3 regions of the Niveibacterium microcysteis genome follow, and region 2 is predicted to be linked to each of the others. Evidence: predicted binding sites of a transcription regulator. Region 2 holds the regulator's gene; each other region holds the start of a gene.
What was found. Region 2 encodes FliA, which starts transcription of late flagellar genes. Its sites were predicted from a motif close to CTAAAGTTNNNNNNNNNNNNGCCGNTA; they were not measured.
Positions count from the first base shown of each region.

Region 1: a site for FliA is predicted at 7,110-7,136, ahead of JY500_RS07395 (GGDEF/EAL domain-containing response regulator). Genes of this name have one in related genera too.
Region 3: a site for FliA is predicted at 7,697-7,723, ahead of motA (flagellar motor stator protein MotA). Genes of this name have one in related genera too.

Region 1 is NZ_CP071060.1:1,606,693-1,616,825, forward strand. Features, by position in the region: gene JY500_RS07380 (substrate-binding domain-containing protein) at 1-383, opposite strand, end outside; tRNA gene JY500_RS07385 (tRNA-Leu) at 1,104-1,188, opposite strand; gene JY500_RS07390 (PAS domain S-box protein) at 1,212-4,763, opposite strand; gene JY500_RS07395 (GGDEF/EAL domain-containing response regulator) at 4,798-7,080, opposite strand; gene JY500_RS07400 (superoxide dismutase) at 7,258-7,845, opposite strand; gene xseA (exodeoxyribonuclease VII large subunit) at 7,880-9,277, opposite strand; gene JY500_RS07410 (MotA/TolQ/ExbB proton channel family protein) at 9,578-10,133, shown strand, end outside.
Region 2 is NZ_CP071060.1:1,999,558-2,009,690, reverse strand. Features, by position in the region: gene JY500_RS09145 (flagellar hook assembly protein FlgD) at 1-305, opposite strand, end outside; gene flgC (flagellar basal body rod protein FlgC) at 320-727, opposite strand; gene flgB (flagellar basal body rod protein FlgB) at 743-1,150, opposite strand; gene flgA (flagellar basal body P-ring formation chaperone FlgA) at 1,363-2,064, shown strand; gene flgM (flagellar biosynthesis anti-sigma factor FlgM) at 2,213-2,518, shown strand; gene JY500_RS09120 (flagella synthesis protein FlgN) at 2,547-3,023, shown strand; gene motD (flagellar motor protein MotD) at 3,074-3,901, opposite strand; gene JY500_RS09110 (peptidylprolyl isomerase) at 4,041-4,517, opposite strand; gene JY500_RS09105 (flagellar motor protein) at 4,853-5,593, opposite strand; gene JY500_RS09100 (RNA polymerase sigma factor FliA) at 5,608-6,363, opposite strand; gene JY500_RS09095 (MinD/ParA family ATP-binding protein) at 6,488-7,273, opposite strand; gene flhF (flagellar biosynthesis GTPase FlhF) at 7,270-8,889, opposite strand; gene flhA (flagellar biosynthesis protein FlhA) at 9,128-10,133, opposite strand, start outside.
Region 3 is NZ_CP071060.1:2,905,963-2,916,095, forward strand. Features, by position in the region: gene JY500_RS22330 (methyl-accepting chemotaxis protein) at 1-1,397, opposite strand, end outside; gene JY500_RS13170 (chemotaxis protein CheW) at 1,431-1,931, opposite strand; gene JY500_RS13175 (chemotaxis protein CheW) at 1,950-4,169, opposite strand; gene JY500_RS13180 (response regulator) at 4,210-4,575, opposite strand; gene JY500_RS13185 (methyl-accepting chemotaxis protein) at 4,602-5,765, opposite strand; gene motB (flagellar motor protein MotB) at 5,784-6,737, opposite strand; gene motA (flagellar motor stator protein MotA) at 6,788-7,642, opposite strand; gene flhC (flagellar transcriptional regulator FlhC) at 7,830-8,378, opposite strand; gene flhD (flagellar transcriptional regulator FlhD) at 8,389-8,706, opposite strand; gene JY500_RS13210 (HDOD domain-containing protein) at 8,883-10,133, opposite strand, start outside.

The sequences.
Region 1 (10,133 bases), 390 kb from region 2:
ATCAGATGTTCGACGAGTTCGCGCATTCCGCTCACGTTGTCGACCAGAACCGAGGGCACGCCGGCAAGGGTGGCCGCAATCGATACGGTGGGAATCCCGCCGAAGTCCTGCAGGTAAGGGGACGACGCTTCGCTTCCGTTGAACTGGCACAGTCCGGCGTTGAGTACCAGGCCATCGAGCCGTCGCTCATCGATCAGCCGAAACACCGCCGACTGAACGCGAAACGAAAGATAGTCGCCAACGTCCTGAGGGCCAGTGAACACCAGCAGATCGAACCCCCTGCGACGACATATCTCCACGGCCGCCCGCCAAAGCCGGTTCGTGTAGTGCCCCTCCCAGCCAAGGTGATTTACGAGAAATCCGATACGTTTGCGTCCGGCCATGTGCTGCTCGAGAGTGAAACCTGTTTGTTTAGGGCGTTAAGCCGCGCGTGTCCGGGCGGGGGCTCGCACGCCCGCGCTTCCGGCCAATTCACTGGATTGCCTCTCGAGCCTGTCCGCCAGACTCCGACGGGGCTCGCCACTTGAAGCCTGCCAACCTCCGGCAGGCCGCCCAAATCGGGGCGGATGCCGCGACGTTTTGGCACGCCGCACGATGGCGCTGAAAACCTCGCGACGGACGAGCCCGCTCCGGGCGCCGCTTGGCCGCACACGCGTCTCCCGAGGCGCCTGCCTTGCGAGCTAACGATGCCACTCTGCGTTTGAGACGGATCGCATCGCTCCAATCCGTCGCTGGATCCGAACTGGGCCGCGCTTGTGCCGTCGAGTGCGATACCTGTGAGCCAATGGTCGACCCAGCCTTTGCCCGCGTTCGCTTGCAACGGTGATGATCCTTGGCCCGGATACTAGGCCCGTCGTGATTTGCGCTCCATGACTTCAATTGCGGGATTTGTCGGGCGCACCAACGAATTCCCGACGGCGCAGGCCTGCCGGGGGAGCTAGCCAAAGCGGTGGGGCTGAGCGATCTGAGTTTCGGGATGCGGGTGGTCTGCAGCGCGCAGTAGCTCGGTCGAAGGGGAGGGCGGGTGAGGCTGAATAGTTCGGTTCGTCGGCGCGGGGCTCGGCACGCGAATCGTGCTGGCCGTGAATCGCCATCAGATCAGGTGGTGCCCGAAACGGGACTCGAACCCGTACTCCTTACGGAAGCGGATTTTAAGTCCGCAGCGTCTACCGATTTCGCCATTCGGGCAGGCGGGCGCGCATTGTAGCGGATCATTCGCGTGCTGCCTCGTCGATATACGGTGCAATCCGCGGTACGGTGACGCGGAAGCTTGTGCCGACACCGACTTCGCTCTCAACCGAGATCTGGCCGCCGAGGATGCCGGTGACGATGTTGTGCACGATGTGGAGACCCAGCCCGCTGCCTTGGCGGCCGCGTTTGGTGGTGAAGAAGGGGTCGAAGATCTTGCGCATGTGCTCGGGCGGAATGCCGCAGCCGTTGTCCTGGATCGTCAGGCTGATCGCGTTTTCACCGTCTTCGCCGCCAACGATCCGGATCCGTCCACTATCCCGACCCTCCAGGCCATGGATGATGGCGTTGGCGATCAGGTTGGTCAGCACTTGGCCAAGCGGTCCGGGGTAGCTATCGAGCCGCACGCCGGGTTGGACCTCGGTTTCGACCTGGAACGGGGTGGTGCGGAAGGTGGGTTGCAGCGTCAGGACGATCTCGCTGACGAGCTCTTCGAGTTTGAAGGTGCGACGCTGCTGGCTGGTCTGGTCCACGGCCACTTGCTTGAAGCTGGAGATCAGTTCCGCCGCACGATGCAGGTTACGCATCAGGATGTCGGTCGCGGAGTCGGCTTCGTTGAGGTATTCGTTCAGTTGTGATCGACGCAGCCCGGTTTGCATGCTGGCATGCACGCCGAGCGTGGAATCGCGTAGCGTGCTGGCCACCATCATGCTATTGCCGATCGGCGTGTTCAGCTCATGGGCGACACCTGCGACCAGCCCGGCCAGTGCGGCCAGCTTTTCGGCCTGCACCAGCTCGTTCTGCGTCAGCTGCAGGCGCTCCAGTGTCTGTTTGAGGTCGCGCGTGCGTTGCTCGACGCGGGCCTCGAGTGTGCGATTGAGTTCTTCAACCTCGCGTTGAATGCGAAGTTGCTCGGTCATGTCGATGATGTTCACGAGAATCGTGTCGGTGTTGCCATCGGGCAGCACCCGTGCCCAGACCCGTGTCTTCAGGTGGCGGCCGGCCTTGTCCTTGAGTTCCAGGTCGGTGCCGGACGCATAGCCATGCTTGGCCACTTCGTTGACCCATTGCACCCGAACCGACGGCTCGACGAAGAGTCCCAGTTCCGTGCTGGTGTGCCCAACCGCTTCTGCATGGCTGTAGCCGAATAGGTCGGAGAAAGCGCGGTTAACGTCGAGCAACTCGCCGTTGCTCATGTTGGCGAGCGTCATGGCGACCGGGGCCTCGTTGAAGGCCAGCGAGAATTTCTCCTGGCTTTCACGCAACGCATTGAGGGTGCGCTGGCGGGCCCACTCGGTGCTCGCCCGTAGCGCGAACACGTCGCCCAGGGATCGCGCGAGCTCGGGGTTGCTGATCGGCTTGTCAAAGCTTGCACTCAGCAGGCCGAATGATTGACCGTCAGCGCTGGTCAGCGGTACACACAGGTAGCCGCCGCGCGATGGCGCAAGCGCTGCGATTGAGGGTGTTAGATCCTCACGCGAATGATCCGGCAACAGCACATGCTCGCCTCGCCGTGCGAGCTCTGCCAATTGGGTATCGGACTGCCCCAATTCTCCTTCGCCGATTCGTGCGAGGGGGTGCCAATCTTCGTTGCTGAGCAGCCCGATCGAGGCACGAGTGGCGCCGACCGCATCTGCGAAGAGCGTAAGCACGGTACTGTAGAAGCCTGGGTCGCCATCGCTGTCACGGGCGCTGGCGAGTCCGCGCAGGGCCGATGCGGCGCGCCGCAGGTCTGATACTTCGCGGAACAGGACGGCCACGCGGTTCGGCCCCGTCTGGAACGCGTGGACGTCGAATGTCATCAGCTGCCCGCTCACGGCAAAGCGGAAGTCATCGTTCGCATAGCGCTCGCCACTGCGGGCCACGTGACGCAACGCGGCTGGCATCGGCGTCTCCGCCTGGCCAGGGAAGGCTTCTTCCAGCGCCTGGCCGCGCAGACGAGCGCAGTCGATGCCGAGAATGCGATCGGCGGCGCGGTTGGTAGTGATGAGCACCAGCCGTGCCCCTGCATCGAGTTCGTATTCGAATACGCCAAGGGGCGCATAGTCGATGAGCGCCCGCAGGCGTGCTTCGGACTGCGCCAGCGCGAGTTCGGCGGACTTACGGTCGCTGATGTCGTCATAGACGCCCAATACGCCGACGACCTTGTCGTTGGCATCGCGCAGGGCGACCTTGCTGCTGCGGTGCCAGCGCACGCTACCGTCTGCGACGGTAACGGCTTCTTCGGTGTTGATGCGAAGCTCACCACCGCTCATCACGGCGCGGTCATCCGATTCGTGGCCGGCCGCATTGCGTACGCCGATCTGGCTGTCGGTGCGGCCGACCAGTTCGGACATCGGCAGGCCGATATCGCGGGCGAAAAGCGTGTTGGCACCCAGGTAGCGGCTTTCGGTGTCTTTCCAGAACACACGTACCGGAATGGTGTCGAGCACGTTCTGCAGCATGCGGCGCGATTCTCGGATGCGCAGCTCGGCCGCCTTGCGCTCAGTGATGTCCTCCGCCATCGCGACGATCCGTTGGGGCAGCCCTTGCGCGTCGCGCACCACGTTGTTGTGCCATTGGCAGGTGATGCGTGTGCCGTCCTGCCGCAGGGCGTCGAGCTCCTGACGCCAGCCCGAGCCGTCCGCGCCTGTCGCGTCGTCGCCGGCGCGGATGAGCTCTGCGGCACCAAGCGCACTGTTGTCGGGAAGCAGGAAGGTGATCTCGCGGCCGATGGCTTGCTGCGCACGCCAACCGAAGATCTGTTCGGCTGCGGTGTTCCATGCCAGCACGGTGCCATCGAGCTGGATCTCGATGATCGCGATCGGGCTTTGCGCAACCAGCAGCCGCATGTGCGCTTCGCTGCGCTGGGCGGCGTCTTCAGCCCTGCGGCGCTCAAGCAGATCCACTTCAAGCTGCAGGTTCTTCTCGCCCAGCGTGCCGAGCAGTTCGCCGAGGGAGCGGCGGGTGGATTCGAGTCGCCCTTCGAGCGCACCAATCTCATCGTCCGACTGCGGCACGATCGGCGTGTCCAGCTCGCCTGAGGCGAGTCGATCGGCCTCGGCGCCAACGCGTTTGAGCGGCTTCACGAGTCGGCGTTCCAGCACCAGTGCGATCAGCGCGAAGGCCAGCAAGGTCTGTGCAACCAGTACGCTCACCAGCGCGATCAACTGGGAGCGCAGCGAGCGCATCACCTGCACGTCGGAGATCTCGATGCGCACGGTGCCCAGCGGGCGCTCGTCATGCAGGATCGTGCGCGTCGTCTGGTAAGTGGAGCCGGTCGCCCGCTCCGGCCGATGCTCCTCCACGAAGACGCCAAGGCTGGTGTCCTGAACCACCACCCGCTGCACGTCCGGGCTGCGCATCACGGCTTCGATCAGTTTGTGCGCGGCGGGCGGGTTGAAAGCCCAGAGGGGTTCTTGCAGCCCAAGCGCGAGCACGTCGCCGTACTGATTGAGGGCCTCGTCGGTTCGCGCGCGCAGTGTGTCGGCGTAGAGTTGCCGGCCGCCGATCAGCCCGACCAGCGTGCCCGGCACCAGCAGGCCAAACAACACCGCTGCAATGATCGCGCGTCGGACATTAAGGCGGCGTGCCATGCTTGGCTTTGGGGTCGTGCTGCCGGTGGACGTTTCAGTCTTTCTGAGCCGCCAGCCAGTCCATCAGTGCGCTGGGTTCCATCGGTCGGCCAAAGTAGTAGCCCTGGGCTTCATGGCAACCGAGGTTTTGCAGGACGTCGGCCTGCGCCAGATCCTCCACGCCCTCGGCAATCACCTTCAAGCCGAGCTTGTGGCTGAGCTGGATCACCATTTCCGGGATCTTTGCACCGCGTTCGGAATCGGTGATTTCATTCACGAAGGCGCGATCGATCTTCAGGCGATCCACTTTCAGGCGCTGCAGGTACGAGAGCGACGAGAATCCGGTGCCGAAATCGTCGACCGCAACCGTGATGCCAGACTCCTTGAGCTTGTCGAGCGTCTGAAGCAGGAAGTCAGCCTCAACCATCGCCATCGATTCGGTGATTTCCAGCTCGATGCAGGCCGGGTCGCAACCGCTGTCTTCAATCGCGCGCTTGAGCATGTACGGGAAGCGCGGGTGACGGAACTGCGCGACGGAGACGTTGATCGCCATGCGTAGATAGCCATAGCCGGCACGCGCGAGCCGTGCCTGCTGATGGCAGGCGACCCGCATGACCCACTCGCCGATGTTGACGATCAGGCCCGAGTGCTCGGCAAGCGGGATGAAGCGGTCTGGCGCGATGAACTTGCCGTCGTCGTCGCGCCACCGAATGAGCGCCTCAAGACCGATCGCCTTGCGTGTGACCAGGCTGACCTGCGGCTGATAGACCATGAACAGGCGTTCGTTGTCGAAGGCCTGCCGAAGCGCCTGCAACAGCATTACCCGTTCCTGGATCTCGACGCTCATCTCGCGGGTGAAGTAGTTGATCTCGCCGCGGTTGCGTTGCTTCGCGCGCTTGAGCGCGATGTTGGCGTCTTTCAGCGCCTCACCACCGCTTGAGCCCGCGTCGGAGAGGCTCAGCACGCCACAGGTGATCGATACCATGAGCTCTTGCCCGTCGATCACGAAGGGGTCGTTGAACAGCCCCATGATGTAGCTGGGCGAGAGCTGCGAGGTTGGCCCGAGGAGGCCGAACGTGTCGCCCGAAACACGTGCCACCACCACCTGATCGCCGACCGCCTGCTTGAGTCGCGCAGCAACTTCCTGCAGCAACTGGTCGCCGAAGCGGTGACCGAGCGCGTCGTTGGTTTCGGCGAAGTGATCGAGGTCCACCAGCGCCAGGATCTGGTCTGCATGGTCGTGCGTGGCGAGGCGCCGGTCGATCTGCGTGATGAAGTGGATCCGGTTCGGCAGCCGCGAGAGCTGGTCGTAGTACGCAAAGCTGTGCAGCCGCGAGAACAGCGCCGCATTGTCGAAGCCGACAGCGATGTTGGTACAGAAGACTTCAAGCAGCCGACGGTCGATGTCGTCCAGCGTTTCGCGCGTATCCAGGTAAGCCGCCACATCGCGGTGCGCATTGCCCTGAAAGAACAGCGTCGTGCCCGGACCATCGTAGAGGTTGCGCTGATCATGCAGGCAGCGCGTCAGCGCGGCACGGATTTCCGGGTCGTTGATTGCATCGAGCGGCCGGTTGATCAGGTCCGCATAGCGGCCTGCCGCGGCGATCACCGTGACTTCGTCGCTGCCGGCGTCGACACTGGTACTGCTTTCCTGCGCACACACCAAGCCTTCGGGCGCCAAGCCCAGCAACGCGGCGATCTGCGTGATCACGCCAGCGGCAAAGTTGCGCACGCCGTGCAGCGCCATCAGTTCGGCGCTAGCCTGCACGATCATGTCGAGGCCACGCCGGCTTGCGTTGATGGTGCGGATCTGCTCGTAGGAGCGGATCGCGGCCGTCAGCGTCGTGTAGAGCTTGTTGCGGGTGAGTTCGGACTTGGTCTTGTAGTCGTTGATGTCGTAGTCGCGGATCGCGTCGATCTCTGGCGCATATCCGGGCTGCCCGGTGCGCAGGATGATCCGCGTTTCGTTCATGCCGTGGTCTTCACGGATGGTTTTCACGAGACGCAGGCCGGCGTCTTCGTTCTCCATCACCACGTCGAGCAAGATCACCGCAATGTCGTGCTCGTGCTGCAACAGCTCGCGGGTCTGGCTTGCCGAGTAGGTGTGCAGGAAGTGCAGCGGTCGATGCAGGATCTGCGTGTTGCGCAGGGCAAGGACGGTCGTGCTGTGGACATCCGGATCATCGTCGACGATCAGCACCCGCCAGGACTTGCGCAGGCTCTCGTGGCCCGTCGCGCTTCCGGCTTCCGGCTCGTCGTCTATGAACTCCAGTTCGTCGTCCGGCTGGTTCTGCGCCTCGCTCACCTTGATCTCCCGTGTCGTTCCGGCCACAGGCATGGCCGACGTCGCGCCCCCGATTCTCGCGATTACGGCATTTCGTTCCCGGACTGTAGGGGAATCTGCCGTGAAGGGGGTTGTTGCCAGACGCGCAATACTACCTGCCTTGCGCGTGCGACGCTGTTGGGCCCGGGTTGAGGGCGCGCCGGGCCCGCAGGCCCGGCGTTGTTACCGGGGTCAGGCGCCGAAGTTGGCGGCGGCGAAGTCCCAGTTTGCGAGGTTGTTGAGGAACACCTCAACGAACTTCGGGCGTGCGTTGCGGTAGTCGATGTAGTAGGCGTGCTCCCACACGTCGATCGTCAGCAGCGCGGTGTCGCCCGTGGTCAGCGGCGTGCCTGCCGGGCCCATGTTCACGATGTCGACCGAGCCGTCAGCCTTCTTCACCAGCCAGGTCCAGCCGGAACCGAAGTTGCCGACTGCGCTCTTGGTGAAGGCTTCCTTGAAAGCGTCGAAGCTGCCGAACTTGGCATTGATCGCTTCGGCGAGCTTGCCGCTCGGGGCGCCGCCGCCGTTCGGCTTCATCGAATTCCAGAAGAAGGTGTGGTTCCACACCTGCGCGGCGTTGTTGTAGACGCCACCAGCCGGCGCCTTCTTCACGATGGCTTCCAGGTCGAGGGCTTCGAATTCGGTGCCCTTGATCAGGTTGTTCAGGTTGGTCACATAGGCCTGGTGGTGCTTGGCGTAGTGATAGTCAAAGGTCTCGACCGAGATGTGCGGGACCAGTGCGTCTTTCGCGTAGGGCAGAGCGGGCAGCGTATGTTCCATTTTTTGTGTGCTCCTGTGGGTTGGAAGTCGAATTCTAGTCGTGCTGGGGCCCGGGTTTCGACCCTTTCGCGGAAAGGGTCTCGATCCGTGCTGCAATTTGCGCGTCGCGCGTTTGCACATCGATCAGATCGCCCGGCATCAGCCCGGCGGCGTCACGCACGACCCGGCCTTGCTCGTCGCGCACGATTGCGTAGCCGCGCGCCAGCACGGCATCGGGGTTGAGCTGACCCAATTGGGCGCGCAGCGCGTCGAGCTGGCGTTGGCTACCTGTCAGCCGGCGGTCAAAGCTGGCGGAAAGTGCTTGCCCAAGTCGCTCGACGACGATTCGCTTGGCTGCGGGGTCCGGCAGTGCATGGCCGAGCCGTTGCCCGAGCAAGCCACAGCGCGCGCGAAGCCTTTCGATCCGCAGTGCCGCGGCGCGGTCAAGCCGAGGCGCGAGGGCTGCGACGCGATCCCGTTGTCGCGCCAACCGTTCGCGAGGATGGCGCAGTCTCAGGCGGGCGCGGTCGAGGGTTTCATAGGCGCTTTCGACCCTGCGCAGGGCGAGCCGTCGCAGCGCATCGCGATGGCGGCTCAGCCGCTGTGCCGCCAGCATCAGCCCGGCGCTGGCCAGTTCAGCGGCCGCCGTCGGTGTTGCCGCGCGAAGGTCGGCCGCAAAGTCGGCGAGCGTAAAGTCTGTTTCGTGGCCGACGCCGCAAATCACCGGAATCGGGCTGCGTACGATTGCGCGCACCAGTTGCTCGTCGTTGAAGGCCCACAAGTCTTCAAGGCTGCCACCGCCACGGCATACCAGCAAAACGTCGATACCGTCGGCCGACGCGCGGGCGCCTGCTTCGGCAACTGCGGCGGCAAGGCGCCCGCCCGCGTCGGCACCCTGAACTGGGCTGGGATAGATCACTACCGGCAGATGTGGTGCGCGGCGCTCAAGCGCGACCAGCACATCGTGCAGGGCCGCGCCGGCAGTCGACGTGACGATGCCGATCCCGCGCGGCATTGGCGGCAGGGGGCGCTTGCGCGCTTCGTCGAACAGGCCCTCGGCGGCCAAACGCTCCTTGAGCCGCAGAAAAGCCTCGAAAAGGCCACCGCGCCCCGCCTGACGTATGCCTTCCACCTGCAATTGAAACTCGCCGCGCGGTTCGTAGAGCGTGGTGAGCGCGCGTACGTCGACCTGGAGGCCTTCCTCAAGGCGGAACGGCAGCAACTGGGCGCGCGATCGATACATCACGCAGCGCACCTGTGCTGCACTGTCCCGTAACGTGAAGTAGAGGTGCCCCGATGCCGCTCGGGTGAGGTTGGCCACTTCGCCGCTGATCCAGCCGAGCGGAAATGCGCCCTCAAGCACGCGCCGCGCGTGTCGGACAAATTCCGACACGGCCAGGGCTTCGTCTGCGGGGCGAAATGGGGCGTCAGGGCGCGTAAACATTGGCTCCATTCTAGCGGAATCCACATCCCGCGCTGCTTGCAGGGCAATTCGTGCGGCAGATCGACGAATCGGCAATCAGGGCTTGTAAGTTACTGAAAAATATGATCTTTCATCATAGCTTCATTTTGCATCGGAGCAGAAAAATCCCTTGTGGGACGGTGACTTAGCGCGCTGTCACGACGGCAATCCACCGACTTATCCACAGAATCTGTGGATTGTGTGCACTGTCGTCCGGCTTGCCGGTCGCCATGCCGCCGCGCTAAAGTCCCATGCTTCGCGATATCCCCCGCATCTAAAGGAGCTGCACACGTGTTGGCGATCATTCAGGCTGCCGGTTGGCCGATCTACTTCCTGATCGTGGCGTCCGTCATCGCCCTTGCTTTGATCCTTGAACGGGTCGTCGCGCTGCGTCGCAGCAAAATTGTCCCTGTCGGGCTGGTCGACAAGATCATTGGCGATCTCCGTCAGGGCGGCATCACCGATGAGCTGGTGTTGCGGGTGGCGAACCACTCGCCGCTGGGCCGCGTGCTTGCCGCCGGGCTCAAGAACGCCAAGGCTTCGCGCGACGTGATGAAGGAGTCGATCGAAGAGGCCGGCGGTGCCGTGGCGCATGAGCTGGGCCGTTTCCTCACGACCCTGGGCACGATTTCCACCGTCACGCCGCTGATGGGCCTGTTCGGTACCGTGATCGGCATGATCGAGATCTTCGGCTCCACGTCGCCGGGTGGTACCAACCCGCAGCAACTGGCGCACGGTATCTCGGTGGCGCTCTACAACACCGGTTTCGGCCTGATCATCGCGATTCCGTCGCTGATCGCCTATCGCCACTTCCGCGCCCAGGTCGACGATTTTGTCGTCGAGATGG
Region 2 (10,133 bases):
ACCATTGCTGCCGCCTGCATCGTCTCGTTGGTCTGGAAGGTGCCCAGCATCGACTCGAGTGTGCTGTTCACCTTCTTCAAACCATCCACCGTGCTGATCTGCGCAAGCTGCGAAGTCATCTGCGAGTTGTCCAGCGGATTCATCGGATCCTGATTCTTCAGCTGGGTCGTCAGCATGGTCAGGAATCGATCCTCTGAGACTGCATCGGTGCTCGTGCTGCTCTTCTTCGTCGTGCCGTTGAGGCTGTTGAGCAGATCCGAACTGACGACGCCTGCGCCACTCGTGGTGTTATTCGAGATAAACATCTGTCAGCTCCTGCTTAGCCCTGACCGATTTGCAGCGTCCGCTGCATCAAGGTCTTGGCGGTATTCATCACTTCGGTGTTGGTCTGGTATGAGCGCGAGGCCGACAGCATGTTGACCATCTCTTCAACCACGTCGACGTTCGGCAACTGCACATAACCTTCCGGGCTCGCAGCCGGGTTCTTCGGGTCGTACACCATGCGGGACGGCGCAGCCGACTCCACCATCTGCTTTACGTGCACACCCATTGCGCCGTTGCCGCCCATCGGCGTCGCCTCAAAGATCACTTGTTTGGCGCGATAGGGCTGGCCGTCGGACTTCACGACGCTCTCAGCGTTGGCGAGGTTGCTCGCGACCGCGTTGAGGCGTACCGACTGGGCGCTGAGGGCGGATCCTGCGACGTTGAAGACGTTGAGCATGCTCATGATGGCCGCCCGCGCTTACTGGTTCTGGATCGCTTGCTGCATCGAACGCAGCAGGCCGTTGATGAAGGTCAGGCTCGCTTCGTACTGCACGGCGTTCTCTGCAAACGCGGAGCGTTCGACATCCATATCCACCGTGTTGCCATCGACCGCCGACTGCTCTTCCTGGCGATACTTGACGAACGGCGCGAGCGGCGCCTTGGCGCCACCCTCGATATGCCGCTGCGCGGTTGTCGTCAGCGCGAGCGGTTTGACCTTGCCATCCAGTGCGCCCATGAGCGCCTCCTTGAAATCAATGTCCCGCGCCTTGTAGTGCGGGGTATCGGCGTTTGCGATGTTGGCCGCGAGCAACTCCTGGCGATACGCCCGCGTGTTCAGCGCGGCTTGCTGGAACCCAAGGTGGCGGTCTAGAGCGGTCATGGTCATCGCAAATCTCCTGGTGGCCCGGTCTGCGGGAAGCGGTCCGAAACACCCGCCTATCCCTTTGCAGCTTCCGTGCCAGCATTCTCAGCGCAGCCGCCTCGCGGCCTTGCGCCGAAAAGACCCCGATTCAGGCGGCAATTCGTGCGCATGCTGCCGCCGCTGCCGGCAAGCCTTGCCGCCATCACGGCAAACGCGACCCGTGTGACAATCGCGCCATGCTCGCGAAGCCAGTCCGAACCATCCTGCTCACCGCCTTGCTGCTGCTCGCTTCACCGGCCCGAACGGATACACCGTCAAGCGCTGCGCAGGCGGCCCTGCGCGAAGCGGTGACCCAGTTTCTGATGCGCGAGGCATCGCGCAACAGCGGCGCCGTGACAGTCGAGATCGCCGACGCTGCGATCCCCCGCAACGCGAAACCCTGCGATGCGCCGCAAGCCTTCTTGCCGAGCGGCCAGCGCGCCTGGGGACACACCACCGTGGGCGTGCGCTGTCCACAGCCGGCCTGGACGCTGTTCATTCCCGCGCGGGTGCGGGTTGAGGACGACTACCTGGTTGCGGCCCACCCGCTTGCCGCCGGCAGCGTACTCGGCGCCCAGGACTGGGAAGTTCGTCGCGGCGACGTCGCGGCTTTGCCGCCAGGCACCCTCACCCGCCCGGACCAAGCGGTCGGGCGGACGTTGCGGCAGGCGGTACCCGGTGGCACTGCGCTACGCAGCAACCAGCTTCTGGTGGTGCAAGCAGTGGAACGCGGCCAGCGGGTTCAGGTCATATCCCATGGGCCGGGCTTCCAGGTGGGCAACGAAGGCATTGCCCTCACTGCCGCCGCGGACGGGCAGCCGGTTCAGGTCCGGCTCGACTCTGGCCGCGTACTCCAAGGCATCGCTCGCTCGGGCGGCCGGGTCGATGTCGGCCAGTAACACGCAGCGCGTCGGCGCAATGATGAAAAATGGTTAAAGTTCCGTGAGATAGCGCCGTTAAACCTGACAACAAGCCGAAGAAGACCCTGCAAACGGAGCATGCTCCTGCCCGCAAGGTGTTCGAACAGGCGAAAACAGGAGCGACATCATGAAGATCGAAGGTTCGTATAAGTCCGTCGGCAATGCCGGCGACGTGAAGGCGCGAGGCACTCGCGAGAGCGCGGCAAAACCCAGCGCCGACGCGGGTTCCAAGGTCGACGTATCACCCTTGGCATCGCGTTTGCAGCAACTGGAAGGTACGCTCGCCGGCGTGCCTGAAGTCGATGCCGCGAAGGTGAGCGAGCTCAAGCAAGCAATCTCCGACGGCCGTTTCCGTGTCAATCCGGAAAAGGTGGCCGATGGCTTGATCGAAAGCGTCCGTCAGATGCTGCAGTCCCAGCCGCGCCAAGCTTGACGGCGCGCATGACAAGTCTGCATAGCGCTTGAACCCGACCGCCCTGCTCCAAGCCCAGTTTTCCGCTCTGCTGGCTGAAGTTTCCGGCCAGCTGGAGCGGTTTGTGCGCCTGCTGGAAGACGAGCACGAGTTGCTTGTCACCGGCCAGGTCGAAGCCCTGCTGGGCTTGGCGGAAGACAAAACCGCTGCCGTACGTCAGTTGCAACAAGCGGAGAACGCAAGGGCGCTGCTGCTCAGTCGATCCGGCATTGACGCGCGGGCCAGCCAAATGGCCGAATTCACCGCGCAGCTTCCCGAACAAACCCAGCGTGCATGGCGGCACTATCTCGACCTCGCCGCACGTGCGCAGCAACTCAATTTGCGCAATGGCGAGTTCATCCGTGACCAGCTGCGCGCCAACCAGCAAGCGATGAGCGTGCTGCTCGCGAGCACCGGCCCGAGCCTCTACGACGCCGGCGGCATCACCTCAACGCGCCCAGGCGGTCGGCTCTTCGGCCAAGCATGAACCGGCCAGCCAGCCTGCTGACCGGCCTTTCGGCCCTCTGAACGATCAAGTCATTCCGGCAACGTAGCGCCAAGCGCCGCGCCACCCGGATTGGGTGTCACCGGCCCCACCGCCGGCGTTTCGGCGCTGGGCGGCAACATTGATTCCACATGAATGCTGACCCGGCGGTTGCGCTGGCGTCCGTCGGCTGTGCTGTTATCCGCGATCGGTCGCTGATCTGCGTAGCCCGCCACCGTAAGCCGACGCGCGTCGACACCGGTATCGATGAACAAGCGCACCACCGAGCTCGCGCGCACCGACGATAGTTCCCAGTTCGACGCAAACGCTGCGGTCGCGATCGGAATGTTGTCGGAATGCCCCTCGACGCGGATCGGGAAGTCGCCCTGTGCCAAGACCTCACCCACGGCACGCAGCGCACGCACCGCGTCGCTCCCAAGGTAGGCCTCACCCGGATTGAACAGCGCACTGGCATTGATCTCGATCGAGATGCCATGTGCGCCCTCATTCACGGACACCTGGCCGCCGCGCACCAGCGGTTCCAACACGCGCCGGACCTGTTCCGCCATGCTGTGCATCTGCTGACGCGCCTGCACCCGCGCCTCGCTCTCGGCGGGCGACTTTTGCACTTTCGCCTGCTGCGGCACCGCCCCCGCAATCGACGCGCGCGGCACGATCTGCATGCCGTCGGCGTTCGTCGTCACATTACGGAAAGCGCTCACAAGCGAGTTCGAGAGCACCCGGTACTTGCCCTCGTTGATCGAGCTCAACGCGTACATCACCACGAAGAACGCAAAAAGCAGCGTAATGAAATCTGCGTACGAGACGAGCCACCGCTCGTGATTCTCGTGCTCTTCCTCATGCTTGCGACGACCGGCCATGGCTAAGGTCCAAAGTTTCAGTTGTTAGCCAATTAACGGCAGGCCCGCCCGATTCCTGATGCTCGCGAACTCAATGCGCCACAGAAAAACGGGCCGCCAGACGGCGACCCGTTCGATGTCTATTTCCCAAACTCGCTAATTATTTGAGCTGTTTGACCCAATAGACCCGGATACCGGCAATAGGTACGCCGGAGGCGTCGCTCAAGCTGACTCCGATACGATCCATCACCGCGACACCAGAGATGATCTTTCCGAACACCGCATAGCCGTTCGCCACAACTACAGACGGGTCATAGTTGAGGGCAAGGTTATCGGCTGTATTGACGAAGAACTGCGAGGTCGCTGAATTGGGCTGATCAGTCCGAGCCATCGCCAAGGTACCGCGAACATTGCTCAAACCATTGTTGCTCTCCAGCACGATCGGCGCGTAGAGCGGTGCTTTAGCCTTCAGATCGCTGGTGTAGCCGCCACCTTGAAAGACAAACGAAGGCACGATCCGGTGAATCGCCGTATCGGAATAGAAACCCGCCGCCACATACTTCAGGAAATTGTCGACGGTAGCTGGAGCCTTCGCAGGGTAGAGCTCAAACACCATTTCTCCGCTGCTGGTAAGCATACATACAGTCGGAAATGCACTTGAGTTCGAAGCTGCAACCCCGGCGTCACTACAAGACGTTGCGGGCGGAGTTGTGGGCTGGTTCGACGAATTGTCGCCGGCCGAATCCCCTCCGCCCCCACACGCTGACAGGACCGAAAGGAGGAAGAACGCAGAGATTGATTTTGCCAGCGAGAGTTTTGTGGTCATCAGAGTGTTTAACTAAGGTCGGGGACAAGGTCAGGCACCCAGCACACATCGGCACCAGACGGCCATTATCACCCAAAGAAAAGTGCGATCGACCTGCGGTTACGTGCCCGCGACACGACTGCGTGCCAGAACACTCATGCAAATGTTCACGTAACGTAGCCCTGCAAGCGGCTTTCGATAATGCGCGGATTATCGCCATGGGCGATGCCAACCAGGCCATCGACCAGCATTTCGCGCACTGCGACGAGTTGCGCGATGTGCGCCTGAAGCTTTTTCGCGATCGGCAGAAAGATCAGGTTCGCCGAGCCGACGCCATAGATCGTCGCCACGAAGGCCACCGCAATGCCCGCGCCAAGCTTTGAAGGGTCAGAAAGGTTCTCCATCACATGGATGAGACCCATCACCGCACCCAGGATACCGATGGTCGGCGCATAACCACCTGCGGCCTCCCACACCTTGGCACTGGTTTTCATCTGCTGCTCCCAGGCGCCGATTTCGACTTCGAGCACCTCGCGAAGCCGTTCCGGTTCGACACCATCGACGAGCAGCTGTAAGCCCTTGGCGGCAAAGCTGTCTTTCAGCCCCATCGCCTGCCCTTCCAGCGCCAGCAGGCCTTCCTTGCGTGCGATACCACTCCAGGAAACGATTTGCTCGATGACACGGCGAAACGGCGGAACCGGAGGCACGAAGATCCAAGCGCCCATCCGAAGCCCCTGGCGAAACACCGTGAATGGGCTTTGCAGCATCACCGCGCCGAGCGTTCCGCCAATCACGATCAGGAAAGCCGTGGGCTGGACCAGTGAGCCGATGTGGCCGCCTTCGAGCACCTGCCCGCCGACGATAGCCGTCAAGCCGACAAACAGGCCGAGGATGCTGATCTTATCCACGGCGCGCGCTCCGCTCAGATCGACGCGCGGCGTCCGCGCGCACTGGCTGCATGGCTACGCACCTGGCCCGAGATGCGCGAGCGCAGGCGTGCGATCGCCTGGCTGTGCAACTGACAGACGCGCGATTCGGAAACGCCGAGCACTTCGCCAATCTCGCGCAGGTTCAGGTCTTCCTCGTAGTACAGACCCATCACCATCTTCTCGCGCTCGGGCAGATCGTCGATCGCCTTGATCAGCGATTCGCGCATCTTCTTGTCTTCCAGCATGTCGAGCGGATCCGCCTCATTGCCGGCGACATGGCGCTCGAGGAAGTCTTCTTCCTCCTCGTCGCTGAAATCCTCGAAGTAGACCAGTTGATAGCCGCGCGCTTCCTGCAGCATCTTCTGATAGTCGGCCAGCGTCATGCCAAGCGTTTCGGCCAGTTCCTTCTCGGTCGGCTGGCGGCCGTGGCGTTGTTCAAGCTGGTGGATCGCGCCTTCGATGCGGCGCATCTCGCGGCGCAGGCTGCGCGGCAGCCAGTCGTTTTCGCGCAGGCCATCGAGCATGGCGCCGCGGATACGTTGGACCGCATAGGTTTCGAACTGGGCACCCAGGCCCTCTTCGTAACGCCCGATCGCGTCGAGCAAACCCAGCATGCCGTTCTGGATGATGTCTTCAACCTGCACGCTCGCCGGCAGTTTGGCCATCAGGTGATACGCAATTCGCTTCACCAGTGGAACGTACTGCGTGACGAGTTGGTTCTTGTCTAGCGTTCCCGATGCGGTGTACATCGTGTGACTCTCTCTTCTACGGTCTCGTTCGAGGCTTCGGACGAAGCCTCCCTGCCGTCACTACTCACACTATCGGCCGCCTGAGAGGGAAATTGAGCCCTATTTCAGGATTTTTTCTTCTGGCTCACAGCGCCAGCGCCATCGAGGTGCGCTGCCTTCGCCGCGCCAAGCCGAGAACACGATCCAGAAACACGCCGTCCGTCGTAGTGTCAGATGCTGCCGCGGCGGCTGCCGCACAAGCATCCAATCCCTTCACGCGACGCAGCGCGAGGCTCGTTTGCCGATGCCCGACCAGGATCAGGTTGGCCAACAGGGCCTCTGCCTCGTCCTGGTCACGGGGATTTGCCAGAGCCAGGTCGATCTGCGGCCAAGGACCACCATCCAAATGCTTGATCAGCGCGTAGGCTTCGGTGATCGCCCGCGGCGAGCCGTCGACCACGACAACCATCCGGTGCGCCGCACTGGCGAGCGGCGAGAGGCTACGGCGCTCGTCGGCCCGTGCGTGGATCAACCAGAGATCGCAGCCACGCTGCAAGGCGCGGCAGGTTTCGGCGAAACGCTCGCTCAACACCCGGTCGGCGCCATTCAGGGCCCGTGCCAGGCGCGCCGACGAATACAGCGACAGCCCCGGCCCGGCCTCGACGCGCGCAGCCTCAAGCGATACATGGCGCTCCACCGCCTGCAAGAGATCGAAACGCGCCGCAGCGCCGAGCGCGTCGGCGAGGTTGCCGCAGCTTGCCATCTCGTCGAACACCGTTACCTGGCGGCCGCCTTGTGCGCGCGTCAGCGCCTGCCCCGCCAGCCAATGCATCGCACCGGCACCGAAGGCGCTCACCGCGACCACTTGAGGTGGCGCGCGGCGCAGCAGGCGACGCAAGCCAGCAGCCTGATCCTCGAATCCGGGTTTCATGCGCGCGCTCCGTCGTTGTCGCGGTTGCGTGGGGCCGAGCTGAGCAGGCCGGCATCTTCGGGCGTCAGACGGAAAGGCGAATCAGGCGCCAGTTCGCGCAGCGCACGGTGCGTCAGCCACGCACGATTTGGCAGATGCAGGTCTTCCGGCACGCGCTGGCCGTTTGCAATGTAGTAGGCACGCAGTTCGTGGCGGATCACCACGTCAAGCGCCGGCGCCAGCGATGCGGCCTCGTCGGTCTTGCTCAGGATGCAACCGGCGAGATCCGGGCCCTCGTAGGCGCGCACCACATCTTCCAGCGTATCGCCGCGGCTCGTCGCATTCAGCAGCAACAGCCGGCGAACATGGCCAGCGCCCGATAGCATCGCGGCCTGCTCGGCAACCATCTTGTCGCGCTGGCTCATGCCGATCGTGTCGATCAGCACCATGTGCTTGCCCGCGAGATCCTGGAGTGTGCGGCGAAGTTCGGACGCATCGCGCACCGTATGAACTTGCACGCCAAGGATGCGACCGTAAATGCGCAGCTGCTCGTGCGCGCCGATCCGGTAGCCGTCAGTGGTGATCAGCGCAAGGCGATCGGCGCCGTGGCGCACCACGCAGCGTGCGGCAAGCTTGGCTGCGGTCGTCGTCTTGCCCACACCGGTGGGCCCCACGAGCGCATAGACACCGCCGCGCTCGATCAGATCAGCCTCGGATTCGAGCGTCAGCATGCGGCGCCCGATCTGGTTGCGAACCAGGCTGCGCGCCTGATCCGCGCTGACATCGACCGGCACCACCTCGGTCAGCTCGCGTGAGAGCTGTGCGGAAAAACCCGCTTCCAGCAGTTCGCTCATAATCTGCGCGCGCACCGGCGCCCCGCGGGTGAGCTCACCCCAGGCGAACCCGGCCAGCTGGCGTTCGATCATGCCGCGGATCGCACCCATTTCGTCGGCCATCTTGGCGTTGGCAGCTTCCAGCGCACGCACCTTCTCGGCCGCAGCCGCCTCAGCGGCCTGGCGGGCCAGCTCCGCAGCCTGTTCTTCCGCCTGGCGGTCGCGCCGCGCAGCTGGGGCGCTCGCGGGGCGCGTCGGGCGCGGATAACTGTCAGCTGCCTCGGCCCGCAACTCTGCGCGTTGCGCCCAGGGGTTCTCGGGCGGCGTCGTGCGCTCCAGCGGTGGTTCTTCCGGGCGACCGTAGCGGTCAACCCGCGGCGGAATGAAGGGGCGGATCTGGGCGTGCGGATCGCTCACCGCATGTGGCACGCCCTCGGCCAGGCCTTGATTGAGCGATACGTCACCCCCGCCTGCACGGGCGACACGGGTGCTGAGGCTGACTCGGAAATCAGCATCGTCGCTCGCCGGCGCCTGCATGCGCGGCGCAGCGGCGCGCGGTTGCGGCGGCTCGACCCGGATCGGCGCAGCCGTCGGTGCCGGCGCGGGCGGCGCAGCGGCGGCGCGCGTCTGCGCGCGAATACCGGCTTGCACGGCGCCGACCTCTTCGCTCGGCAGCGCCAGGATCTCGACGCCACCATCAACCGCCCGGTTGGAAAGCACCACGGCGTCGTTGCCGAGTTCTTCCTTGACGAGCCGAAGCGCGTCGCGGGCGGTGCGGCCGTAGTAACGCTTGACGTTGATCATCGTGAGCCTCCGGTGCTGCTTGCCTTGCGCGGCAAGGGCCGCGAATCATCTATCCCGTATCAGCAAGTGCCATTCCACCCACGAAGGACGCATCTGGCATTGCCTGGGGCCGATTATTCGCCGCCACACCGGGTAGTGAGCGGCAGAACACGCCGGGAAAAACCGGCCATTTCTGCCGCATGGCTTGCCGCAATGAAAAATGGCGCCCGCAGGCGCCATCGAAAAGCCGAGAATCGGATCACCCCTTACCACCGATGATCGCGGTGACGCGGATGTTGCGCGACTCCGGCACTTCGGAATTGGCGAGCACCCGCATGTTCGGCACCGCACGGCGCAGGAAGCGCGCAAGCAGCCAGCGCAGTTGGTTGGGCACCAGCAGCACCGGCGGCAGGCCGAGATCCTCCTGCCGTTGCGCCGCCCCCGCCGCTTCGCGCATGAGGTTGTCGGCGAGGTTGGGCTCCAACACCCCTTCGCCGCCGCCCGATTGCATGGCCTGCAGCAGCAGGCGTTCGAGCGTCGGGTCCAGCGCCATGACTTGCAGTTCGACGCCTCCGGGGAACATCTGCTGCACGATCGCTCGGCCGAGCGCGGTGCGCACGCGCGCGGCGAGTTCCATCGGGTCCTGGGTGCGGGTAGCCTGCTCCGCCAGCGTCTCGATGATCGTGCGCATGTCGCGGATGTTGACGCCCTCTTCCAGCAGGTACTGCAACACCCGCTGCAGCACATGCAGCGGCATGAGCTTGGGCACCAGATCCTCGACCAGCTTGGGCGAATCCTTTGCGATGTGATCGAGTAGCGACTGCGTCTCCGTCCGCCCGAGCAGATCTGCCGAATGGCCAATGATCACGTGGTTCAGATGCGTCGCGACAACCGTGCTGGCGTCCACCACGGTGTAGCCCATCGCGTGCGCCTGTTCGCGCAGCCCCGCCTCGATCCAGATCGCGGGCAGGCCGAACGCCGGGTCGCGCGTCTGGTTGCCAGGCAGCGGGCCGCTGACCCGACCAGGGTTGATCGCCAGATACATGCCGGGGTAGGCATCGCCAGTGCCGATCTCGACCCCCTTGAGAGTGATTCGATAAGCGTTGGGGCGCAGCTCCAGGTTGTCGCGGATGTGCACCGGCGCAGCCAGGAAGCCGACGTCCTGTGCAAACTTCTTGCGCAAACCGCGGATGCGGCGCAGCAGTTCGCCGTCCTGCCCCTTGTCGACCATCGGGATCAAGCGGTAGCCCACTTCGAGCCCCAGC
Region 3 (10,133 bases), 910 kb from region 2:
TCGAAGTTGCGGCCAACGATCTCCTGCGCCCGGAACTGCGGCAACACCTTGCGCAGCTCGTTCTCGACGCCGCCCAGCATCGTCACGACGGACTCGTTGCAGTAGAGAATCTTGCCGTCGTTGTCTGCGAGCATCACGTTGGTGGAGGTCTTGTCCAGCGCGTTGCGGATACGCAAGTTCTCGGCTGCAAGCGCCTGGTCGCTCTCGATCTTCTGGCGCAACTGCGCTCGCATGGTGTTGAGCGTTGCGGCGATCTCGCCAAACTCGTCGCGCGACGAAACGTCGACGTTGTTCGATAGATCAGCCTGCGCAATACGCCGCGCGCCGTTCTGGATCATGTCGATTGCACGCAACATGCCGGACCGGAAGCCAAGGAACAAGTACAGCGCCAGCAGCACCGCCAAAGCGGCCAGCACGAAGGTGGTGTTGCGCTCGCGCTCAAGGCGAGCGACGCGAATATCGATCGCGTCGTCAAACGCCTTGGCCGCCGCGTCCATCACTGCGTAACCGGCCTGCAGGGCCTCGGTCGACAAGGCCCAAAGCGCGTCCGGGCTCTCATCCACCTTATCGGCCGAGAGCAGACGCCGCACCTCCTGCCGGAACACGTCTGCCTTGGTTCTGAAGGCCTTGACGCTTGGCTCCACATCGCGTGAGACCGTACCCGTGTCATCGAACTTCGCCGCCTTCTCGATAGAGGCCTGCATCACCGAGAGACTTTGATCGGATAGCGCGAGCATCGTTTCCAGTTCGACGCGGTCACTCACCGTCACCTGCTTGGCCAGCACAGCCGAGACCGAGCGCGCTCTCGCCCGACCGAGCGCTTCCACGATGTCCGGCGCGCGATCGGTAAAGATTGTCATCAGGTAGTAGGTCGAGGCCTCTGGATCCAGCGTGGCGTTCGTGTTGTCGGCGATCAGCGTCATGAACGCCTTGATCTCACCGATCAGCTCGGTATGCAGTTTCACGCTATCCGCCGCAGACACCGTGATCGCCTTGGCGCGCACATCCGCCCAGTGCGCCTTGAGCTTGCCCCAGGCATCGTCGAGCCCGTACTGCGGGCCTTCGTGTGCAATCACCGCATCCGCTGCCTTGATCGCCGCTTCAACCTTGTCGGCGGCGTCCTTGAGCTTGGGCCGGGCGCTTTCATTGCCACCGATCAGCTGGCGCGCCTGACCGCGGTGCACCTGCACGCCCTCCATCATCTGGCGAGCCGGCAGGAAGTAGTGCGCCGTAAGCGACTCGGTGCGCGCGAAGTGCAGATCCGCCTCGATGCGATGATCCACCTGCCAGACGAGGAATCCGAGCGCGCACAGCACGATCACGCCGATCAGCGCGAACTTGCGCGGCACATTCAGCCGGTTCATCAACGCGAGAGAGGGTTTGAGCAGGGCTTGCATGTCAGCGCTCCGGTCGGATCGTGTGTCGGTGCGTCAGAGAATGGCTTCGTCAACAAGCGCCATTTCGCTGGCGCTCATCAGGCGTTCGATGTCGAGCAGGATCAGCATGCGCTCTGCCACCGAGGCGAGGCCGACGATGTACTCGGTGCGGATCGCGGAGCTGAACTCCGGCGCAGGGCGTATCTGTTCGGGTGCCAGGGTCAGCACGTCCGACACGCCATCAACCACCACGCCGACTACCCGCGCCCCAACATTGAGGATGATCACCACGGTGAAGGGCGTGAATTCCGCGGTACCCGCTTTGAACTTGATCCGCAAATCCACGATCGGCACGATGATGCCGCGCAGATTGATGACACCCTTGATGAATTCCGGCGCGCCGGCAATGCGCGTCACCGCGTCGTAGCCGCGGATTTCCTGAACCTTCAGGATGTCGATCGCGTATTCCTCGCCGCCCAGCGTGAAGGTCAGGAATTCGCCTGCCACCACACGCCCTTCCTGCGCGACCGTCATCTGCATGTTGGCGTCAACCATGCTTGCCTCCACTGGTATTCATGCTGCGCCCTGGCCGGCGCGGCGCGCCATGCTCACAAGCTGGGGTGGGTCGACGATCAGCGCGACGTGGCCGTCACCCATGATGGTGGCGCCGGAAATGCCGGGCACCCGTCGGTAATTGGCTTCCAGACTCTTGATCACGACCTGGTGCTGGCCGATCAGTGCGTCGACGAACGCGGCAACCTTGTTGCCGTCCGACTCAAGGATCACCATGATTCCGGCCTCGTACGCACTGCGCTCGCCCGGCGTATCGAAGGCTTCGTGCAGGTCGACGATGGGCAGGTATTCACCGCGCACATCGAGCAAGCGCTCCACGCCTGACACCGCCTTGAGCATCGCCGCCGTTGGCTGCAGCGACTCGACAACGTAGTCGAGCGGAATGATGTAGGTCTCGCCGGCAAGGCCGACCGACATGCCATCCAGAATCGCCAGTGTCAGCGGCAGACGCACCGTTACGCGGGTGCCGACACCCAGCATCGAGTCGAGCTCGATGCGGCCACCCAGCGACCCGATGTTGCGCTTCACCACATCCATGCCGACGCCGCGGCCGGAGACGTCCGTGACCTGCTCGGCGGTAGAGAAGCCCGGCTCGAAAATCAGCTGGAACACTTCCTGATCGGTCATGCTGTCCGACACCGGCAAGCCGCGCTCGCGTGCCTTGGCGAGAATGCGGTTGCGATTGAGCCCCGCGCCGTCGTCCGCCACCTCGATGACGATATTGCCGCTCTGGTGGTAGGCACGCAGGTTGATGCGGCCGGTTTCGCTCTTGCCCGCCTCGCGCCGCCGCTCCGGCGATTCGATGCCGTGATCGAGGCTGTTGCGGATCAGGTGCGTCAGCGGGTCAGCAATCAACTCCACCAACCCCTTGTCCAGCTCAGTGTTCTCACCCCCGGTGACCAGTTCGACGCGCTTTCCGAGCTTGCCGGAGAGATCACGCACCACGCGCGGGAAGCGATTGAATACCGTCGAGATCGGCAGCATGCGGATCGACATCACCGATTCCTGCAGATCACGGGTGTTGCGTTCGAGCAGCGCAATGCCGTTATGCAGGCGCTCGTACAGCACCGGGTCCAGCGCGCCGGCGGCCTGGCTGATCATGGCCTGGGTGATCACCAGCTCGCCGACGAGGTTGATCATCTGATCGACGCGCTCGATGTTCACGCGGATCGAGCTGGCGTCCGACTTGCTGACGGGCCGCGCGGCGGCATCCTTCGCCGGCTGAGCGGCGGGCGTTGTGGTGCCGCGCGGGGCAACTTCCGTCGTGGCAGCAATCGCCGGCGACAGACGCTCTGCCGCCATCGCGGGCTGCGGCAACGGCTCGAAGAAACCGTAGGAGCCATCGGCGGCATCGCTCGTCGCAGCGGACGCTGCATCGGGCAGCGTTTCGAAGAAGCCGTATCCCGGATCGTCGCTTGAGCTTGTCGGGGCCGGTTCGCTCAGAGGTTCGAAGAAGCCGTACGCCGTCTCTTCGGCGGCCGGGGCGCCCGGCGCATCATCGAAGAGACCAAAGGCCTCGTCGGCCTTCGGCGCCACCGGTGCGGCATCGACGACATCGATCGACACAGAAGCGCTGTCGACAACGAACTCCAATACCGTTCGCAAGGTTTCAGGATCGACATCGCTCGCCAGTTTCACCGACCAGGTGCGAGCGCCTTCGGCAGGCGGGCGAGCATCGATGACTTCCCCCAGCTCCTTGAGCTCGGCGATCAGATTGGCAACCGATTCGTCCGCCTGCGGATCGCCCGGCAGCATCGCAAAGCCCAGCTGGTAGGTGCGCGCCCGTTTGTGGGTACCCGGTGCTGCCGGTATCGCGCCGACCGCACGCTGCGCCTCTTCGGCGAGCACGGCAAGGCGCGCACGCATCGCTTCCGCCGCGGCATGGTCGGCCTCGCCATGGCCCTGATGGGCGTCGAGCAAATTGCGCAGTACGTCGCCTGCTGCGAGGCAAGCGTCGACCATTTCTTCGGTCAGCGTGATGGCCCCGTTGCGCACGAGATCGAGCAACGTCTCCATCACATGCGTCAGCTCGGCGACATCGGTGAATCCGAAGGTCGCCGCCGAGCCCTTGATCGAATGTGCCGCCCGGAAGATGGCGGGCAAATCGCCACTCTCGGGCGCCGCAACGTCAACGGCAAGCAGCAAGGACTCCATGTTCTCGAGGTGCTCGCGGGATTCCTCGAAGAACACCGCGTGGAACTGGCTCATGTCGAATGACATGCCGCTCTCCCCTGGCCCGGTACGTGTTGCCGCGACAGATTCAGCCGATGACCTTCTTGACGACCTCGATGAGCTTCTGCGGATCAAAAGGCTTGACCAGCCACCCCGTGGCCCCCGCGGCACGCCCTTGCTGCTTCATGGTGTCGGACGACTCGGTGGTCAGCATCAGGATCGGCACGCTGCGGTATTGGGGCAGCGCGCGCAATTGCTTGATCAGGCTGAGGCCATCCATGCGCGGCATGTTCTGGTCCGTCAGCACCAGTGATACCGGGCGGCCCTTCGCCTTCTCCAGCCCATCCATGCCGTCTACGGCCTCCAGCACGTCGTAGCCAGCACTCTTGAGCGTGAAAGAGACCATCTGCCGGATCGAAGCCGAGTCATCTACCGTGAGAACCGTCTTTGCCATGATGTTCAGCTTTCCTTGCCTGTTGTTCAGAACAGCTCGATATCGCCAACCGCGATCCGAGCCTGATTCACCGTATGCACATCCTTGATCGCGGGCAGCGCATTGACGCGCGCCGTAATGGCCTGCTCGGCTCGCTCACGCACACCAGGCAGCGCTTGGGCGGCCGCCAGTTCGCCGATCGACTTCGCGAGGGCTTCCAGCGCATCCACGCGCTGCAGCACATGGCCGACCAACTGCGAGACCATGTCCTGAAACTGCATCGCCATGATCGCGCGGTTCACTTCGTCGTCCATCGCGCTCGAATGCTGGCTGAGTTGCTCTACGCCCTGGCGGCGCTGGGCGTTGAGGCGCTCAACCGCCGCCAGCACCTCTTCGACCTCGCTCTTCGAGTTCAGCGCAAAGGTCATGTCCTGCGACGCCATCTGCGAGATCGCCGCTTCGGTGCTGCGCACACCATCCCGCATCGATTGCATCAGGCCACCAATCTGTTGCGAGAACGAACTGGTGCGGGCAGACAGGTCGCGCACTTCGTCAGCCACCACGGCGAAGCCCCGGCCCGCCTCCCCCGCACGTGCAGCCTCGATCGCAGCATTGAGCGCGAGCAGGTTCGTCTGCTTTGCGATCGCGCCGATCTCGCCAAGGATCTGCTCTACATCGGTCGCGCGTTTCGAAATCGTCTCGGTCAGTTCAACCAACTCCATCGCGATCCGACTGTTCTCGATCACGCTATCAACGATGCGTTGCATCACCGTTGAGGTGTTGCTGACAAAACGGTCGAAGCCATCCTGATGCGCCACGTCGTCCGAACCTTGCGCCGTGATCTGCAAGGCGATCTCTCGCTGTGCAAGGGTATGGGTATGCATACCGTTGAAGCTGTCACCCAGCTTCTGGATCGCGTCCTGCAGCAGGCTGCGGATCCGCTCGACCTCGCCACGAACCGCGTCGAGTTGCGCGGCGGCACTGTTGCCGGCATCACCCAAACTGGAGGGCAATGGGCCAGCCACGGGCTCGACTTGCCTCACGGCACCCCGCTCCTCGCCAGCCTCAATCAGGGCGACACAGATTGCCCATGGCGCTGCCGCCACGAGAGCCGCGGCAAGACCAGGCCACGCAAACCACCATGCAAGCACCGTCGCCACTACGCTCAGGCCCGCACCGACGCTCATTGCAGATCGTTTGCTGAACTTCATGTTGGCCTCTGTCTCCGCTTACTGCGCCGGCCTTACTGCGTTGCCGTCCATTTCGCGCCCGACATCACTGGCAGTCGGTGCCGCGCCGCTGACCTCCAGCGTGCGACCTGCCGTTGCGAGTTGCTCCTCAGCGCGCTTGTTCAGCACCACGATGCTGATCCGGCGGTTGATCGGGTCGTACGGATCTTCGGCTTTGAGTGGAATCGTCGCGGCGAGGCCCACCACGCGCGCCACCCGGTCATCAGTCAGCCCGCCAAAGACCAGTTCGCGCCGGCAGGCATTGGCGCGATCGGCGGAGAGTTCCCAGTTGCCAAAGCCGCGGTCGCCCCCGGCGTACTGGGTGGCATCGGTATGGCCGGATACGCTGATGCGGTTGCCGACCTCGTTAAGCGTCTGTGCAACCGCGTGCAGGATCTCGCGGGTGTAGGGCTTGAGCGTCGCCCCACCGCTATCGAACATTGGCCGGTTCTTCTCGTCGACGATCTGGATCCGCAGACCTTCCGACGTGATGTCGAGCAGCAGTTGTTTGGCGAACGGGCGCAGCACTGGTGACGCCTCGATCATCGCTTCGAGCTTCTGTTTCACTTCCTCGAAACGCGCGCGCTCGATTGCCTCGTTATCGGCCGGCATGAGCTTAGGTTGGCGCAGACGCTTCTTCGGCTGGTCGTAGTCGGCGTTGGCCACTTGGCCGACCGATTTGGTGAGGTCGTTGCCGCCGCCGGGGATCACCGATGTCGCATCGCCGGTCCCCCGCCCGCCCTGTGCGGACATCTTGACCGGTGCCTGAAAGTAATCCGAGATGCCTTTTAGGTCGCCCTCGGTGGTTGAACCCAGCAGCCACATCAGCAGGAAGAAAGCCATCATCGCGGTGACGAAGTCCGCGTACGCGATCTTCCATGCACCGCCATGCGCACCACCGCCGCCCTTCTTGATGCGCTTGATGACAATTGGTTGTTGGGTAGCTTCGGCCATTTAGTCAGATAGGCGAGTAGTCACTTGGTCCGGCTGGTCAAAGCCCGTGCTTACTTCTTGCGGCTCTTGATCTCGTCTTCGAGTTCCTTGAAGCCGGGGCGGTCCGTCGAGAACAACACCTTACGGCCAAATTCGATGGCGACCTGCGGCGCATAGCCGTTCATGCTTGCGAGCAGTACCACCTTGATGCACTGGAAGATCTTTCCGCCCTCTTCCATCTTCTGTTCCATCTGGCCAGCCAGCGGACCAACGAAACCGTAGGAAAGCAGGATGCCGAGGAAGGTACCGACGAGCGCGCCGCCGATCATCTTGCCGAGCACCGCAGGCGGCTGACCGACCGAGCCCATCACGTTCACCACGCCCATCACCGCGACGACGATACCGAAGGCCGGAACGCCGTCGGCCATTTTGGTCACCGCGTGCACCGGTGTGTGTGCCTCCTGATGGTGGGTCTCGATCTCCATGTCCATCAGGTTTTCGATCTCGAAGGCATTGAGGTTGCCGCCGACCATCATGCGCAGATAGTCGGTCAGGAACTCCATCGCATGGTGATCACCAGTGACGCTCGGGTACTTGCCAAAGATCGCGCTGCTCTCGGGGTTTTCGATGTCGTTCTCGATCGACATCAACCCTTCCTTGCGCACCTTGGCGAGGATCTCATAGAGCATCGCGAGCAAATCAACGTACATCGCCTTGTTGTAAGGCGATCCCTTGAATACGCCTGGAACGGCCCCGGCGACCGACTTGATGGTCTTGAGACTATTGCCGGCCACAAGGCCGCCAATCATCAAACCGAGGATTGCGATGTACTCGGTGGGGACCCACAACGCCGCAAGGCTGCCGTGGATCGCATATGTGCCGACTGACGCGGCGAGGATGATCACGTAGCCAATGATCAGGAACATTGCCTTCTGCCCTTCCTACAGAAACATCCGTGTTTCAGCACCCGACTGAGCCTGTAACGGCGGCGCCAAGAGAAACTTGAGCACCCGCGCTGCACTGCAACAGCCGATTTCGCGGGCCCTACGGCGCAAAAAAAGCCGTCGGCACTTGCGTGCCGACGGCGCAGCTCCTTGCTGAGCAAGGAGGAGGTCAGCCGGTCAGACTGGCGTCGCTTTGGGCGGCGGCGCGGCGGGTCTTGCCCGCACGCGAGGGTACGTTGCACAGCCCACAGACGTAGTCGTGCGTCGGGTCGTAGGCGTGCGCAACGTAGCGGCCACCACAGCGAGTGCAGCCGGCGAGTTGCAACATGTGCGCGTCAAAAAAACGGATCAGCGTCCAGGCGCGCGTCAGGCTCAAGACGCGCTCAAGATCGTGCTCTTCGCAGTGGGCGATGTACAAGCGATAGGCCGAGAGCACCGACTCAAGTCCGCGTTGCCCGCCATGCTCTTGCAGAAACCGATGAAACCCCATGAACAGCGAAGCATGAATGTTCTGTTGCCAGGTCATGAACCAGTCGGTCGAGAACGGCAGCATGCCCTTCGGCGGCGATTCGCCGCGCACTTCCTTGTAGAGGCGCAGCAACCGCTCGCGCGACAAGGAGGTCTCCGCCTCCAGCATCTGCATGCGCGCCCCCATGCGAATCATCTCGATCGCACTCTGGGTATCGATCGCATCCTGCACCACGCTTCGGGTTGCCATGGCGCGACCCTCAGGCGAGGTTTTCGACCGGGCGGCTGGCCGCCAGGATTGCGGCGTGAATGCTTGCAACTGCGGGCTCGCGCTCGTGGTTGGCGAGCAGTTCGAGCAGCAGGCGCTCGTCGAAGCGGACCTGGCATAGCATCATGCCCGAGCTCGACATGCGCAGAATCTGCGCCGGAGAGAGCGACTCGAGCACATCGGCCGCGTCTTCACCCACACCCAGGCGGAACATGCCCGCCTGCCGGTCTTCCAGCAGCAGTCGCTGGGCCAGCATCAGGTAGGACAGATTCAGTTCGCGGATCTCTTCCGCCAAGTTTGCCGTGCGCATGGTGACCTCCTCAGTCCGTCGCCTTTTTGGCGACTTATCGTGTGGAAGCAACAGTACCAACGGCACTCAGGAAACTTGAGTCGGGCGATTTCGGATAATCGCGTAGGCGAAAACGACCAGCGCCATGTAGGAATTTCACCTACACGGCGCAAAAATCGGAAACAAACCTCAAACAATCAAGGCGTTACAACACCCTCTCGCTCCGAAAAAAGAGCAAAACCGGCCGCCCGGCCTGTGCCGGCAACAGCGCCCTTTGAGGCAGAAAGTTCACTTGAGGCCTCGCTGATGAGGGTTTCAGGTGCACTCATCGACGAATTCCGCTGCGCCAACCCGATCTGGACAGCAATTCGAAGCTGGAGCCGATCAACCCGGAACGGCGTTGCCTCCACTTGCTGACGCAGACGCTCGGCAACAAGGCCCGCACCCTGCACATCGGTGTCGGGACACAACACCGAAAACACGCCGTCGTCTGTTCGCGCCAACACATCGTGGGTGCGAAGGGCCTGCTTCAGGACACTGCCAACATGCTTGACCACCGCGTCGCCAATCATCTGACCGTAGGTCGAGCGGATCTGGGCCAAGCCATCCACTTCGATCGCCATGCAAACCATCGGGCGCTGGCTGCGCGAAGCGGCCGACCACTCCTGCTCGACGCGATCGATGAAGTAGCGCCGGTTCGGCAGTGCCGTCAGCACATCGGTCAGCGCGACATCCTGCAAGCGGCGATTCGAGACTGCCAATTCCGACGCGAAATGGCGGATCTCCTCGCGATCGCGCTCGATCTCTTCATGCAGCTTCACCACACGCAACCCGGCGCGCATACGCGCCAGCAGCACGCGGCCGTTGATCGGCTTGGTAATGAAGTCATCCACGCCACATTCGAAGGCTTCGACCAAACGCTGTTCGTTCTCATGGCTGGTCAGCACCAGCACGTAGATGCTGCGCCCGACGCGCGTCTGCCGCAGCCGCTCTACAAGCTTCAGGCCGCTGCCGTCGGACAAGGACCACTCGACGATCATCAAATGCGGCTGCGTCAGGATCGCCGCCTCGGCCGCCTGCGCGATCGTGTCGACCTCATGGACTTCATGGCCGGCGTCGTGGAGCAGCGTACGAATCGAGGCCCTCACCGCAGCGTCAGACTCAACCACCAGTACCCGCATATGGCGTTTTGCCGGTGGCGGCACGGCAACATCCGTTGGGGCCGCCACAGCGGGAGCCGCCTGCGTCACAGGCTCCGGCGCGGCCACTGCACTGCGCTCGACGAGGCTCGAAAAAGCGTCAATCTGGACGGGGGCTAGTTGCAGCAGCGACGACCACTCCGACCAATCGCGAATCGCGGCGTCGCAGGTTTCATTCAATTCGGCGCCATCAATCTGCAGGCTTGAAGCCAGCGCGACGATAGACGGCACCCGCCGGGCATGTTCGCT